Regions from separate parts of the Pseudomonas sp. ADAK13 genome, predicted to be linked through region 2. Evidence: riboswitches for the same ligand, from Rfam matches in the RefSeq annotation. Region 2 holds a riboswitch; the other holds the start of a gene.
The links. A riboswitch is a leader RNA that binds a small molecule or an ion and turns the genes downstream of it on or off. The one in region 2 is predicted to bind manganese.
Positions count from the first base shown of each region.

Region 1: linked by a shared signal. The riboswitch ahead of HKK54_RS04945 (TMEM165/GDT1 family protein) and the one ahead of mntP (manganese efflux pump MntP) in region 2 are both predicted to bind manganese.

Region 1 covers NZ_CP052860.1:1,040,154-1,047,983, forward strand. The annotation lists gene HKK54_RS04920 (DUF1302 domain-containing protein) at 1-815, opposite strand, end outside; gene HKK54_RS04925 (fatty acid--CoA ligase) at 1,146-2,828, opposite strand; gene HKK54_RS04930 (LysE family translocator) at 2,960-3,592, opposite strand; gene HKK54_RS04935 (2-hydroxyacid dehydrogenase) at 3,677-4,642, shown strand; gene HKK54_RS04940 (class I SAM-dependent methyltransferase) at 4,673-5,671, shown strand; yybP-ykoY riboswitch at 5,722-5,843, shown strand; gene HKK54_RS04945 (TMEM165/GDT1 family protein) at 5,931-6,515, shown strand; gene HKK54_RS04950 (M48 family metallopeptidase) at 6,674-7,492, opposite strand.
Region 2 covers NZ_CP052860.1:5,049,775-5,057,604, forward strand. The annotation lists gene HKK54_RS23395 (alginate export family protein) at 1-534, opposite strand, end outside; gene HKK54_RS23400 (glyoxalase) at 531-1,427, opposite strand; gene HKK54_RS23405 (NAD(P)-dependent alcohol dehydrogenase) at 1,577-2,644, shown strand; gene mntP (manganese efflux pump MntP) at 2,781-3,344, opposite strand; yybP-ykoY riboswitch at 3,350-3,522, opposite strand; gene HKK54_RS23415 (oligopeptide/dipeptide ABC transporter ATP-binding protein) at 3,563-4,513, opposite strand; gene HKK54_RS23420 (ABC transporter ATP-binding protein) at 4,510-5,505, opposite strand; gene ddpC (D,D-dipeptide ABC transporter permease) at 5,502-6,401, opposite strand; gene HKK54_RS23430 (ABC transporter permease) at 6,403-7,419, opposite strand; gene HKK54_RS23435 (ABC transporter substrate-binding protein) at 7,608-7,830, opposite strand, start outside.

The sequences.
Region 1 (7,830 bases), 3.3 Mb from region 2:
AGCGCAGGAACCAGCGCTGCCGGCAGGGTGCGAGAGCTGTTCAGCACCCGCAGATTGTCGTTACAGCCACCGGTAATAATGTCCGGCTGGGAGAAAAACGTCCCGCAGTTATCGGTGACGGTCTTGTCCCAGTCCAACTGGTAGAAGCCTTCTGCCGACAGGTTATCGGTCAGGGTCTGCGACACATAGAACATGTTGACCGGAATCAGGCCTTCCTTGATCTCGGCGCCTGGACGACGGAACGCGGCCACGTCAATCGGGTTGATGGCGTTGATACCACCACCGATGAACGTACTCTCCCCCCAACTGATGACCTGTTTACCAAACCGCACGGAGCCTGGCTCATCGGCAACCGAGTAGTTGTGGTAGACAAACGCATCGAGAATCTGCCCACCCGAGGACCTGGCGCCCATCGGGCGACCCTTGTCGCTGATGTTCTTGAAGTCGAGGTCGTCGTCTTTGAGCTTGAAGTCATACCAGTACTTGCCCCGGACAAACACGCCGGTGTCGCCGTATTTCAACTCGAGGTCATGGATACCCTTGAAGATCTTCGAGAAGGAATCACCCTTGTCGAAGTTCAGGTGACCGTCATCAGAGGTTTGCGACAAACCCCTGCCACCATTGTTGGCGCCAATCAGGTCTTTGTTGCGACCCGCCGTCGACCAACTGGCCCCGACCGACAGGGACGAGTCAAAGCTGCCTTCGATTTCACCGATGTTGAAACTGACGCCGAATGCAGGCCCGGCGAGCGTAGAGGCGAGGCTGACGGCCAAAGGCAGTTTTGCCCGGCGCCAGAACTGGTGTGCTGAGATCATCGACGCTACTCCATGTGCATTATTGTTATGGCAGTGAGTCGTTTCTAAGGGCTTGTAACGGCCGGAATACAACGATTCCAATGCCGGGCGAACACATGAACCCGCCGGGCTCACAGCACCGCACCTTGAAAAACTCTGGGATGGACTATAGCCAGCAGGGGGTACCGCTTGATCCCTCTAAAGTGTGATTTGCATCACCAACCCGTCTGCCACAGTCCTTTCGCCATGCTGGCGAAGACCAGCGAGGCAAGGATGGCTGAAAATCGGCAAATCACAAGTGAAGGCTTGGACTAGAGCGCTGCCGTGCCCGTGAGGGCACGGCAAGCAGCGTCAGAGGGTAGAAAGGAAGGTGCTGTTGTTGGCCTGCCATTCGATGATGTCGACACGGATACGTTTTTTGTCGAGCTTGCCGACGCTGGTCTTGGGAATTTCCGTAACAACGGCGATCTGGCTTGGAATCGCCCACTTGCTCAAATGGCCCAATTCCACAAACGGCTTGAGATGTTCCTTGAGCTCCTTGGCCCCTATCACATGGCCATCACGCACCACCAGCAACGCAAACGGGCGCTCGCCCCACTGCGGGTCGGCAATCCCCACCACCGCTACTTCGCGTACCGCCGGGTGGCGGCTGACCAGGTCTTCCAGCGCCAGGGAGGAGATCCACTCGCCGCCGGTCTTGATCACGTCCTTGATGCGGTCACGAATATCGATCACGCCAAACGCGTCGAGGGTGGCCACGTCGCCGGTGTGCATCCAGCCGCCGGCCCAGAGTTCGGCGCCTTTCTGCGGCTCGTTGAAATAGCCTTCGCTGAGCCACGGCGCGCGCAGTACCAGCTCGCCCTGGGATTCACCGTCGGCGGGCAGGAAGTTGCCGTCACCGTCGATGATCGCCGCCTCCACCAGCGGCCCGGGCACGCCGGCCTTGATGCGGTAGGTGGTGCGTTCGTCTTCGGTGCCGGCCATCAATTCTTCATTGAGGTGCGCGCAGGACACCAGCGGCCCGGTCTCGGACATGCCGTACGCCGCCGTCAGTTGAATCCCGCGGGCCTTGGACGCTTCATACAGCGAACGGTTGAGGGCGCTGCCGCCGATCACGATTTTCCAACCGCCGAAATCCACGCCCTGCCCGGCCTTGGCGTTGAGCACCATTTGCAGGATCGTCGGCACGCAATGGGAGAACGTGACCTTCTCCTTGCGCCACAGCTCCACCAGGTATTCGGGGTCGTAGCGGCCGGGGTAGACCTGCTTCAGGCCGAGCATGGTCGCCACATACGGCAGGCCCCAGGCGTGCACGTGGAACATCGGGGTGATCGGCATGTAGACATCATTGGTGCCCAGCAGGCGCACGCTGTCGACGCTGCCCATGATGGTTGCCACGCCCATGGTGTGCAGCACCAGTTGGCGGTGGGTGAAATACACGCCTTTGGGATTGCCAGTGGTGCCGGTGGTGTAGAAGGTGGTGGCGACGGAGTTTTCGTCGAAATCCTGGAAGTCGTACCGGGGGCTTGCCGCCGCCAGCAGCGTTTCGTACTCACCCACGAGGTGGGGCAGCTCGGCGGTTTTTTCCGCGCCGTCGGTGAGCAGCAGGGTTTTCTTGACGGTGGTGAGGTGGCCGGCGATGGCCTGGTAGAGCCCCACAAACTCGCTGTTGACCAGCACAAAGCGGTCCTCGGCGTGGTTCATGGTGTAGAGAATCTGTTCCGGCGACAGGCGCACATTGATGGTGTGGATCACCGCACCGATCATCGGGATGGCGAACATGCATTCCAGGTAACGATGGCTGTCCCAGTCCATCACGGCCACGGTGTCACCGGCCTTGACCCCGGCCTCGGTCAGCACATTGGCCAGGCGGGCGACGCGCTCGATCAGGGTTGGATAGGTGTAACGCAACTGGTCGCGGTAGACGATTTCCCGGGTCTTCTCGTAGCGTGTCCCGGACATCAACAGGCGTTTGATCAACAGCGGGTATTGGTAGGCGCCTTCGGCGGGCGGGATAACACGAGTCTGCAACATACGAATCCCTTATCTGACTGCACGGTCTTGGCTGAAACATCTGCACTGTAGAGCGCTTATGTTTCAGCCAAATCAGCCAAAGGAATGATTTGCAGAGCCCAATGAATGCTAGCTTTGCGCCAGCATCCGGCTTATTTCATGCTGGTAAAGGCCAGCTTCACACCGATGGCAATCAGCACCGCGCCCATGGTGCGGTCGAACCAGTGGCCCATGCGCGCAAAACCGGCGCGTACGCGTTGCTGGCTGAACAGCATCGCCACCAGGCAAAACCAGATCGCAGTGGCCACGGCCAGGTACACGCCGTAACCGGCCTGGATCGCCAGCGGCGTGTGGGGGTTGATCACCACGGTGAACAGCGACAGGAAGAACAGCGTGGCCTTGGGGTTCAAGCCGTTGGTGACAAACCCCGACGTGAACGCGCCGCGCGCGGTGCGCTCGCCCACCTCAAGGTGCAGGTCTTCTTCACTGGCAGGCTTGGCCGGCTGGGCGCGCAGGGCCTTGAAGCCGATGTACAGCAGGTAGGCCGCCGCCGCCCATTTCAGCGCGTTGAACAGCACGATGGACTGGGACACGATCAAGCCGATGCCCAACAGCGAATACCCCACGTGCAGGAAAATCGCCGAACCGACGCCCAGCGCCGTCCAGGTGCCGGCGCGCCGGCCATGGGTCACGCTTTCACGTACCACCACGGCGAAATCCGGGCCAGGGCTGGCCACCGCCAACAGGTGAATCAGTGCCACGGTCAAGAACTCGGTGAGGTACATGCACACTCCAGGAAGTAACTGATTATTTCATCTGATAGGCTCGGCAGATTACGCCTTCACATCCCGCCGCAAAAGGTACAGTTGATGACGAACAATCGCCGCGCCGTCTTCCTTGATCACCCTTCCCTGGACCTCGGGGACCTGGACCTCAACGGGTTGCGGGCCATCTTCAGCGAACTGAGCCTGTACGAGCAGACTACCCCGCAGAACGTTGTAGAGCGCCTGCAAGGCGCGCAGGTGGCGATCAGCAACAAGATCGCGCTGAATGCCGAAACCCTGGCGGCGTGCCCCGAGCTGAAGCTGATCCTGGTGACCGCCACCGGCACCAACAACGTCGACCTCGACGCCGCCCGCGCCCACGGCGTGACCGTGAGCAATTGCCAGGGTTACGGCACGCCGTCGGTGGCGCAGCACACGATCATGCTGCTGCTCAACCTGGCGACACGCCTGAACGACTATCAGCGGGATGTAAACGCTGGGCTCTGGCAGCAAGCCAAGCAGTTCTGCCTGCTGGACTATCCAATCGTGGAACTGGCAGGCAAGACCCTGGGCCTGCTGGGCCATGGCGAATTGGGCGGTGCCGTGGCGCGCCTGGCTGAAGCCTTTGGCATGCGGGTGATCCTCGGCGCGATCCCGGGACGCCCTGCCCGGGCTGATCGCGTGCCGCTGGACGAGTTGCTGGCGCAGGTCGACGCACTGACCCTGCACTGCCCGCTCAACGAATACACCCGCGACTTTATCGGTGCCCGCGAACTGGCGCTGCTCAAGCCCGGCGCATTTATCGTCAACACGGCACGCGGTGGTTTGATCAACGAACAGGCGCTGGCCGATGCCTTGCGCAGCGGACACCTGGGCGGCGCAGCGACCGATGTATTGAGCGTAGAACCCCCGGTCAACGGCAACCCGCTGCTGGCCGGTGACATCCCTCGACTGATCGTCACGCCGCACAATGCGTGGGGCAGCCGCGAAGCCCGGCAGCGCATCGTCGGCCAATTGATCGAAAACGCCGAGGGCTTTTTCAGCGGCGCCCCGCTGCGCGTCGTCAGTTGATAAACTGCGCCCCTTTTCAAGGAGCAGACCATGGATCCGCGCAGTGAAGTACTGCTTCGTCAGGCCGAACTTTTTCAAGGCGACGTGCTGCTGGTGGGCTTGCCCGCCGACGACCTGCTGGGCCGCCTGCCCAATGCCCATGGCTGGAGCTGGCACGCCGGCGATCAGGCGGCACTGGACGCACGCTTTGCCGAGCGCAGCCAGTTCGGCGTGAACGTGCCCGAGCGTTCGTTCGAGACGGCGGTGGTGTTCCTGCCCAAGTCCAAGGACCTCACCGACTACCTGCTCAATGCCGTGGCGGCGCGCTTGCCTGGCAAAGAGTTGTACCTGGTGGGGGAAAAGAAAGGCGGCATCGAAAGCGCGGCCAAACAACTGAACCCGTTCGGCAAACCACGCAAGCTCGACAACGCGCGGCACTGTCAGTTGTGGCTGGTCACGGTGGCCAACGCCCCCGAACCGGTAGCGCTGGAAAGCCTGGCGCAGGTGTTCGAGGTGCCGCTGGCTGAAGGGCCGCTAAAAGTCGTGAGCCTGCCGGGCGTGTTCAGTCACGGTCGGCTGGATCGCGGTACGGCGCTGCTGCTGGAGCATCTGGACAAGTTGCCGAGTGGTCATTTGCTGGATTTCGGTTGCGGGGCGGGCGTGCTCGGGGCGGCGGTCAAGCGTCGCTATCCGCATAACACCGTCACGATGCTCGACGTGGATGCCTTTGCCGCGGCCAGCAGTCGCCTGACATTGGCCGCCAATGGCCTGGAAGCCGAGGTGTTGACCGGTGATGGCATCGACGCCGCGCCGATGAATCTGAACACGATTCTGAGCAACCCGCCGTTTCATGTCGGGGTGCACACCGATTATTTCGCCACCGAGAACTTGCTGCGAAAAGCGGCCAAACATCTGGCAAAAGGCGGCGAACTTCGCCTGGTTGCGAATAGCTTCCTGAAGTACCAACCGCTGATCGAAGAGCATCTGGGCGTGTGCGCAATCAAGGCAGAAGGCCAGGGTTTTCGCATTTACCGTGCCAAGCGCGGCTGAACTCTTTTTCCAAAAGAAGGCTTGCCGAATGGATTTTGCCTAGGCAGAATCCGCTCCGTCCTAGGGGAGTAGTCTCCCACGAGCGCCACGCTCGTCCGGCATACGTCAACATACTTGGTCAACAGACCATGGCGTATGCGACCCAGGAGTCCGCACAGACGGACCGGGGTTTGACAAGACCTATGACACGAACACCTTACCCGGGGCGGGAAGGCTGTACGTGTCATAGCCGTGTCGACCCGCCCCTGGAACTTACCTGATGCTGGATTCTCTGCTCGTCCCTACCGCAATCGTTGCCTTGGCCGAAATTGGCGACAAGACGCAACTGCTCGCGCTCATTCTTGCTGCACGCTTTCGCAAACCCTGGCCGATCATCGCCGGCATCGTCGCCGCGACCTTGGCCAACCATGCGGCCGCCGGTGCCGTGGGGGCCTGGTTCGGGAGTTTCTTCTCGGACGCGGTGTTGCACTGGATCCTCGCGGCGAGCTTCTGCGCCACGGCGCTGTGGACCCTGGTACCCGACAAACTCGACGATGACGAAGCCAGCACCTCCCGCAAATTCGGGCCGTTCCTGACCACACTGATCGCATTCTTCCTCGCGGAAATCGGCGACAAGACCCAGATCGCTACCGTGATGCTCGCGGCGCAATACCCGGAACTGTGGCTGGTGATTATCGGCACGACCCTGGGCATGTTGATTGCCAACGTACCGGTGGTGCTGGCAGGGAATTTTGCGGCGGATAAATTGCCGCTGACGCTGATTCGTCGATTGGCGGCCACGGCGTTTTTCATCCTGGCAATCGTTGCGGTGTACAAGGCCATGCAGAGCAGTGGCTGGATCTAGACACGACCCATGTGGGGCTGGGCTTGTGTAGGAGCTGGCTTGCCTGCGATAGCATCACCTCGGTGCAACTGGCACACCGAGGTGCCTGCATCGCGGGCAAGCCCGGCTCCCACACAAGCCGGGCTCCCACATTTAGATTTGCATTTCAGCCTTATGAATCAGGACTTTTTGGCCTGTTGATACAACGGCATCACCTTCGGAATCGCCGCCTGCAACGAGGCGATCCGGCTGCTGGAGGCCGGGTGAGTGCTCATGAACTCAGGTGGCGAGCCTTCCGAGGCCTTGGCCATTTTGTTCCACAGGGTAATCGCCGCGTTCGGGTTGTAACCGGCACGCGCCGACAACTCCAGGCCGATCAGGTCTGCTTCGTTTTCATTGCTGCGGCTGTTGGGCAAGGTCATGCCGTAGTTGGCCACGGTATCGGCCAACGCCATGCTGTCCTGACCCAGGCCGAACAACGCGCCGGCCCCCTGCTTCGCCATCTCGATACCGTAGGCCTTGGACATGGCTTCGCGACCGTGTTCACGCAAGGCGTGGGCAATTTCATGACCCATCACGGCGGCGAGTTCATCGTCGGTCAACTTGAGATTATCGATCAGCGCGCTGTACACGAAGATCTTGCCGCCAGGCCCACAGTTGGCGTTCATCTCGTCACTTTTGATCAGGTTCACTTCCCACTTCCACTGCGCCGCATCCGGCCGGAACGTCGGCGCCTGGGCGATCAGGCGGTTGGCAATCGCCTGCACACGCTTGGCATTGGCGCTGGTCTTGTCCACCAGGCCTTTGCCGCTGGCTTCACCCAGGGTCTGCTGGTAGGACTGCGCATACATCTGGTCGACTTCCTGGCTCGACAACATGCTGAACATGTACTGCTTGCGCTCAACACCCACGGCACCGCCGCTGGTGGTGTTGACCGACTGGCAACCGGCGAGCAATACCGCCGTGCCCAACGCACATACCGCCACTGTCTTTTTCATCAACCTGCTCCCTGAAAACATGGCGCGTATCGTAGTCGGCCAAATGTATCGGCGCCAGATACAACAGACGTGTAGCCGCCTATTTTCAGATACATCCCACACTGCCGAAAAAAATTCATAAACCGCCGACGACCTTTCCATTTGCGACATTCGCCGATCCGGCACAGTCATTTTGAGGATATGCCCCTCATGTCTCCCCCGCTCGCGGCCGATATAAAAAAGCAGCCAATCTCCCCCTGCGCCCGGAGCCGTCATGAAGTTCAAGTCGATTCAATTTTCTGTCGCGGCACTGGCCGGGGCCATTGTCCTGAGCGTGGTGGCGGTGTTGGTGCTGTACG
Region 2 (7,830 bases):
CCGTGACGAGATGAAGCGCTGCAAGTCGAAGGCAAAGTCTTGCCGGCCGATGCGCGCCTTGAACGTGCCGGCACGGAAGGTGTTGATGTACTCGGCAAAAGCCAGGCGCAGGTCGACACGGTTCTGGTCGGCGCCACCGATTGAGGTTTTGTCATAGGCCCGCGCGTCCTCCAGCTGGGTAAACACCCGCCAGTTTTCGTTCAGGTGCAGGTCGGCATGCACCTGGAACCGCTGGATCAGGTACCGGTCGCGGGCCACGTTCTTCACACCGAAACCGCCGGCGTCGTTCATCTCGAAGCGCTCCCGCAAGGTCGCACCCAGGGACAGGTAAGTGAACGGGTTCGCATCGGACAGCGAGATGTACTTGAGGTTATCCAGCGGCTGCGTACGCAGCGCCGGGTCTTTGAGCACCGACCAGTCTTCCTGCCAGCGGTTGGCCTTGATCGTCGGGCGCGTCGGTTGATCGTCGGCGTGGACGCCGGCGGCCAGCAGTGGCCACAGCACCGCGAGGCCCCAGCCTGTGCCGCGGATCATTTTGCCCCGCTGAGCTGGTGAATCTCCGCGACGTAACCGCCCGGGAATTCCACCAGCGCGCTGCGCCGGCCCTTACTGTCAAACGCCGGGACCAGCACCTTGGCACCGGAGCCAGTGGCTTTGCCCAGGGTGTCGGTCAGGTCGGCCACCTGGTAGCCGGTGGTTTCATGGCCGAAGGGGTAGGGCAGTTGGCCGTTGGTGACCAGCACCGCCATGCGTCCGAACGGCGACTCGATGTCGACACGGCGGTAGTTGCCACTGGCTTGCCCGATATCCACGGCGGGCGCGTGCTTGTCATCCGCCAGGACCTTGCCGTGGGAAAATCCGAGGAACGCCTTGATAAAGGTGTCGGCGCGATCACCCGAGACATATACCCGGTTTTCCGGAACCGTCTGGAACGCCGCATAGTCCGGCGTTTTGGTGTGCCAATAGAGCTGCATATTCACGCCTCCCGGCCATTGAATCACCGCATCACGGCCGATAGGGTCGGGAAAATCACTGACGATCACTGCCGCGCCGTTTTCCCGGGCGGCCTTCAGGGCAACGTCCATGTCCTTGACCAGGTAGCCGTTACGCTCCTGACCAAATGGATGCGGGACAGGCGTGGTGAAGCCGAACAATGACACGGTGCCCGCCGGCGTCTGCAGCAGTTGCGAGGTGGTGCTGCTGGGCACTGGCAGTACATTCACCACCACCTGGGGCGTGCTTTTGCCACCGAACGTGGCGAGAAAACTCTGGGCAAAGCGGTCCACGTCGGCCGGGGCGACATAGACGTGGCTGGTGTCGTATTGCGGTGCCACGGCCACATTCGGGGTTGCGGCAAACGCATTGCCCGTCATCTGTGCGGCCAACAGCGTCAAGGCCAGGGATATCGTCGTCACTTTCTTGCACATGCCCACTCTCCAGCACTTTTCAGCGTGATCGAAAAGTCGCCAGCTTAGGGGCCTGTCTGTCGGGCGGATTGTATGGACGTGCTCGGTTGAACGGTTCAGCGTCTGTGCGGGTCCACTGATTTCAACGTCTGAACACACAGGTGAACGAAATGGCCAAGACTTACAGCTACGCCGCTCGTGACTCCAAGGATTCACTCAAACCCTTCACATTCGAGCGTCGCGCCCCCGGGGCCGATGACGTGCAGATGGACATCCTCTACTGCGGCGTCTGCCACTCGGACCTGCACACCGTACGCAACGAATGGAACAACACCCTGTACCCGTCGGTGCCGGGCCATGAAATCGTTGGCCGGGTGACCGCAGTGGGCGACAACGTGAGCAAATTCAAGGTAGGCGACCTGGCCGGTGTCGGCTGCATGGTCGACAGCTGCCAGCAGTGCGAATCCTGCGCCGAGGGCGAGGAGCAGTACTGCGAAAACGGTTTCACCGGCACCTACAACGGCCCGGCGTTTGGCGGCGAAAACACCTTCGGCGGCTATTCCGACAATATCGTGGTCAAGGAGAAGTTCGTCCTGCGCATCTCCCATGACGAGAGCAACCTCGCGGCAGTCGCGCCCTTGCTGTGCGCCGGCATCACCACCTATTCGCCGCTGCATCACTGGAACGTCGGGCCGGGCAAGCGCGTCGGCGTCGTTGGCCTGGGTGGCCTGGGGCATATGGCGGTGAAAATCGCCCACGCCATGGGCGCCTACGTGGTGCTGTTCACCACCTCGCCGAACAAGCGCGAAGACGGCCTGCGCCTGGGCGCTGATGAAGTGGTGGTGTCGAAGAACCCGGATGAAATGGCCAAGGTCGCCAACTCCCTGGACTTCATCCTCAACACTGTGGCCGCGTCCCACAACCTGGATGCGTTCCTCAACCTGCTCAAGCGCGACGGCACCATGACCCTGGTGGGCGCGCCGGACAGCCCGCACCCGTCACCGACGGTATTCAACCTGATCTTCAAGCGCCGCAGCCTGGCCGGGTCGTTGATCGGTGGCATCCAGGAAACCCAGGACATGCTGGATTTCTGCGCCAAACACGGGATTGTCTCGGACATCGAAATGATCGACATCCAGAACATCAATGAAGCCTACGAGCGCATGCTCAAGGGCGATGTGAAGTATCGGTTCGTGATCGACATCGACAGCCTGAAGAAAGAAAAACACGCGGCCTGAGGTACGCTCGATAAGTTGCAGCAGATTCAGTGTGGGAGCTGGCTTGCCTGCGATGGCGATGTATCAGTCGATATCATTGTTGACTGACACTCCGTTATCGCAGGCAAGCCAGCTCCCACATTTTTGTATGCGTTGATCAGGCCGACAGGTGCTCATACAAAATCGTCGCACCCACCAGCATCAACACCACGCCGCCGACCATCTCGGCGCGCTTGCCCACCACCGTGCCCAGCACCCGGCCGAGCATCATGCCGAGGGTCACCATGGTCATCGTCGCCAGACCGATAGCCGCGGCGGCCACCAGGATATTCACGTCGACAAACGCCAGGCCCACGCCCACGGCCAGGGCATCAATGCTGGTGGCAAACGCCGTCACGGCAAGGATCATGAAGGAGTGCTGGCTCGGTTTCTCTTCCTCTGGATCATCGGCCTTCAAACCGTTGTAGATCATGTGCAGGCCCAGGCCGACCAGCAGGGTGAAGGCGATCCAGTGGTCCCAGTTTTGCACCCAGCGGGTGGCGGCGTGGCCGATGGCCCAGCCGATAATCGGCGTGATGGCTTCAATCACACCAAAGATCAGGCCGGCCCGCAGGGCTTCGGTCAAGCGTGGTTTGTGCAGGCTGGAGCCTTTGCCGATGGCCGCCGCAAAGGCGTCCGTGGACATGGCAAGGGCGAGAAGGATCAGGGAAATGGGGTTCACGGCAAGATTTCCAGTCGGGCTATATGAGTCAACGACACAACCACACGCCCGACTTCAGGCATGGATGTGTCGCTGGTCTCACCAACCAAAATGGTGTTCGCACCACGGCATGTTGCCGAGAATGTTGATACGAACGCTTCGAGAATCCGAAGCAGGCTACTCCCCAACGAGGTGGCGGATCATAGCCTTGGCCATATGAAAATTTTGTTAACGGATGATCACGGGTGCTCCAGATGGCACCGCACCTGCTGGCTCATGCCCCCCGTCAACCGCTGCGGCCGCTCACACCCTTTGGTGCGCCTCGGGCAGCGGTCGAGAAAGAAACACCCGGCCGGCAATACGCGGTTCCCCGGCAGCTCCGTCGGCGCGCTGACGTAAGCATCATCCAGCGCCACCCCAAGCTTGGGCACCGCCTCCAATAGCAATTGGGTATACGGATGCTTCGGCTGTTCCAGCACCTGCTCGGCACACCCCAGTTCCACAATCTGCCCCAGGTACATCACCGCCACCCGGTCGGCCATGTGCCGCACCACCGAGACGTTGTGGGAGATCAGGATATAGGTCAGCCCCAGCCGGCGTTGCAGCTCGGCCAGCAGGTTGAGGATTTGCGCCTGCACCGAGATGTCCAGCGCCGAGGTGGGTTCGTCCAGCACCAGGATGCTCGGGTTGGAAGCGAGTGCGCGGGCGATGGCGATGCGTTGCCGTTGGCCACCGGAGAACTGGTGCGGGTAGCGGTCCAGGTATTCGGCGCGGATGCCCACTTGGGCAGCGACTTTGGCAGCGATGGTGCGCATTTCGCTCTTGGGCGTGTCACCGAGGGCGAACAGCGGTTCGGTGATGATTTTCCAGATGGGCAGCCGTGGGTCGAGGGACGATTGCGGGTCCTGGAACACGATCTGCACGTGGCGGTGACGTTCCCGGGCGCTTTCGTAGACCCAGTCGACTTCGCCGTCGCTGGGCTTGACCAGGCCCATCAACAGTTGGGCGAGGGTGCTTTTGCCGCAGCCGGATTCGCCGACAATGCCCAGGGTTTCCCCACGGCGCACTTGCAGGTCGATGCCATTGAGGGCATGGGCGTAACCGCGCGGGCGACCCAGCCAGTCGGTTTTTACCGGGAACTTGACCCGTACATCTCGCAGGGCCAGCAGTGAATCCTGGGACACTGTCATTGCACCGACTCCCCGGCAGTCAGCCAGCACGCGCTTTTGCGGGTGCCGACAGGGTTGATCAGATCCAGGCGCGGGCGCTCGATGCATTGGCTCATGGCCTGTGGGCAACGTTCGCGGAAGGTGCAGCCTGAGGGCAGGGCGGCGAGGTTGGGCACCTGGCCGGGGATGGTCAGCAGGTCGTCACCGGGTTTCACCTGTTCCGGCAAACCGCTGAGCAGGCCCTGGGTGTAGGGGTGGCGCGGGTCGCTCATGACCTGGGCGGTGGGGCCTTCTTCCACCACGGCGCCGGTGTACATCACGTACACCCGGTCGCAGAACTGCGAGACCACGGCCATGTCGTGGGTGATCAGCAAAATCGCGGTGCCGCGTTCCCGGGCTTTTTCCCGCAGCAGCAACAGCACCTGGCGTTGCACGGTGACGTCGAGGGCAGTGGTGGGTTCGTCGGCGATCAGCAACTGCGGGTCGCAGGAAAACGCCAGGGCGATCATCACCCGCTGGCGCATGCCGCCGGAGAGTTCGAAGGGGTAGCTGTCGAGCACCTGTTCGGGGTCGGCGATGTGCATGTCCCGCAGCAGGGCGATGGCCTTGGCGCGGGCGTCGGCCTTGCTCAGGCGCTGGTGATGGATGATCACGTCGAGCATCTGCCGGCCGATGCGCCGGGTCGGGTTCAACGCGGTCATCGGCTCCTGGAAGATCATTGCCGCGTCACGCCCGCGAATCTGCAACAGCTCTTTCTCGCTGGCAGCCAGCATGTCGCGGCCCAGCATCTGCAAGCTGCCGGCGGTGATGCGGTAACTGCGCTCCGGCAGCAGGCGCAGGCTGAGCATCGCGGTCACGGATTTGCCGGAGCCGGACTCACCTACCACGCCGACGACTTCGCCGGGGTTGACGTGCAACGACACGCCGTTGAGCGCCTGCACATTATTACGGTAAGCCGGAAATTCCAGGCTCAGGTTGTCGATGGCAAGGACTGCCGAACTGGACATGGTCATTTCCCCTGTTGCCGTGGGTCGAGCAGGTCACGAACACCGTCACCCAGCAGGTTGAAACCGGTGGCGGTGACCAGGATCGCCAGCCCCGGAAAGGTCGAGTACCACCAGTTGTCGAGGATGAAATTGCGCCCGGTGGCAACCATCGCCCCCCATTCGGCGGTGGGCTGTTGCGCACCGAGGCCGATGAAACCCAGGGCCGAGGCCATCAGGATCGCGCTGCCGATGTCCAGGCTCAGTTGCACCAGCAACGGTGGCATCGCATTGCGGCCCACGTGCCACGACACGATGTGCCAGCGCCCGGCGCCGAAGGTCTGGGACGCCTTGACGTAGCCCATCTGGCGAATGCTCAGGGCCTGGCCACGGGCCAGGCGCACGTAGAACGGAATGCGCACCACGGTGATCGCCAGCATCGCGTTGAACAGACTCGGGCCCAGTGCCGCGGCCAGGGCCATGATCAGCACCAGGGACGGCACCGACAGCATGATGTCCATCAGGCGCATGATCAGGCTGTCGAAACGCCCGCCGATAATCCCCGACAGGCAGCCCAACAGGCCACCCACCAGGCAGGATGAAAACGCCACGAACAGCCCGACGCCCACCGATTGGCGGCTGCCGTACAGCACCCGGCTGAACAGGTCGCGGCCGACTTCATCGGTGCCAAACCAGTGTTCAGCCGAGGGCTCGGCGAGACGTTGGGCCAGGTTCAGGGCGTTGGGGTCATGGCTGGCCAGCCAGGGGGCGAACGCCATGCAGATCAGCACGATCAGGGTGATGGTCAGGCCGGCAATGGTCAGCGGGCTGCGGCGTATTTGATACCCCAGGTATTCCAGTCGCGCGCGCCAGGTGGGGCGCTGCTCCAGGGGCACCGGTACGGGCATGGTCACGGGAGCGGTCATCTCAATTCACCTCGCCGATGCGCGGGTCGACCACGCGGTAGAGCAGGTCGATCAGCATGTTGAGCAGTACATAAATAAACGACACCAGGATCGCGAAGCCCATCACTGCCGGGAAGTCCAGGGACTGGATCGACTTGACCACATAGGCGCCCATGCCCGGCCAGGCGAACACGGTTTCGGTGAGCACCGCGCCGTAGAGCAGGTCGCCGAGGGTCAGGCCGAGCACGGTGATCGACGGGATCAGCGCGTTGGGCAAGGCGTGGCGCAGGATGACGGCCCAGCGCGACAAACCATAGGCGCGGGCGGTGCGGATGTAGTCTTCGCCCAACTGGTCGAGCATCGCCGAGCGGATCTGCCGGGCGACCACGCCGAGGTTGACGAAACCCAGGGTCACGGCGGGCAGGATCAGGTGCTCCAGCGCATTCAGGAACAGCGGGATATCGCCGGCCAGCAGCGAGTCGATCAGGTAGAAACCGGTAATCGTGCGCGGAGGTTCGAGGCCTTCGTCCAGCCGACCGCTGCCGGGCAGCCAGCCGAGTTGGCCGTAGAACAACACGATCAAACCCAGGCCGAGCCAGAAGGCCGGGGTGGAAATGCCGGTGACCGCCAGCGTTCGGGCGATCTGGTCGATGGCGCGGTTGTGATACACCGCTGACAGCACGCCCAGCGGCACGCCCACCAGCACCGAGAGCAGCAGGGCGGCCACCGCCAGTTCGAGGGTCGCGGGGAAGAAGGCTTTCAGGTCTTCCAGCACCGGGCGGCTGGTGCGGATCGAGGTGCCGAGGTCGCCGTGTAGCAGGTCGCTCATGTAGCGGCCATATTGCTGATACAGCGGCAGGTCGAGGCCGAGTTGATGGCGGATGTTCTCGACAATGGCGTCGCTGGCCCGGTCGCCGGCAATCAGGCGCGCCGGGTCACCCGGGATCAGGTGGGAGATGCAGAAAGTAATCAGCGAAACGCCGACGACGACCAAAATCAGGCCGAACAGGCGTTTGCGCAACATATTCAGGAAGGCCATGGGTACCTCATTGTGGCGAGGGGGCTTGTCCCCCGTTGGGCTGCGAAGCAGCCCCCAGCAAGATCAGTGCATTTTCCCGGCCAATAACCCGGTGGCGAACTTAGGGCTGCTGCGCAGCCCAACGGGGGACAAGCCCCCTCGCCACAACAGCGGTCGTACCACAGGGTGTATTGGCGCCGGAGCGGTATTTACTTGCTGATCTCAGCCACGTTAAACACCTGCTCCAGCATCGGATGGAACACATAACCCTTCACCGAATCACGCATCGGCAAGGTGTAGTTCTTCTGGTACAGGTAGGCGTACACGCTGTCCTTGAGCACAATCTTCTGTGCTTCCTGGTACAACTCGGTGCGTTTGGCCGTGTCGTTGTTGGCCGCTGCATCGCGGATCAGTTTGTCCACCACCGGGTTG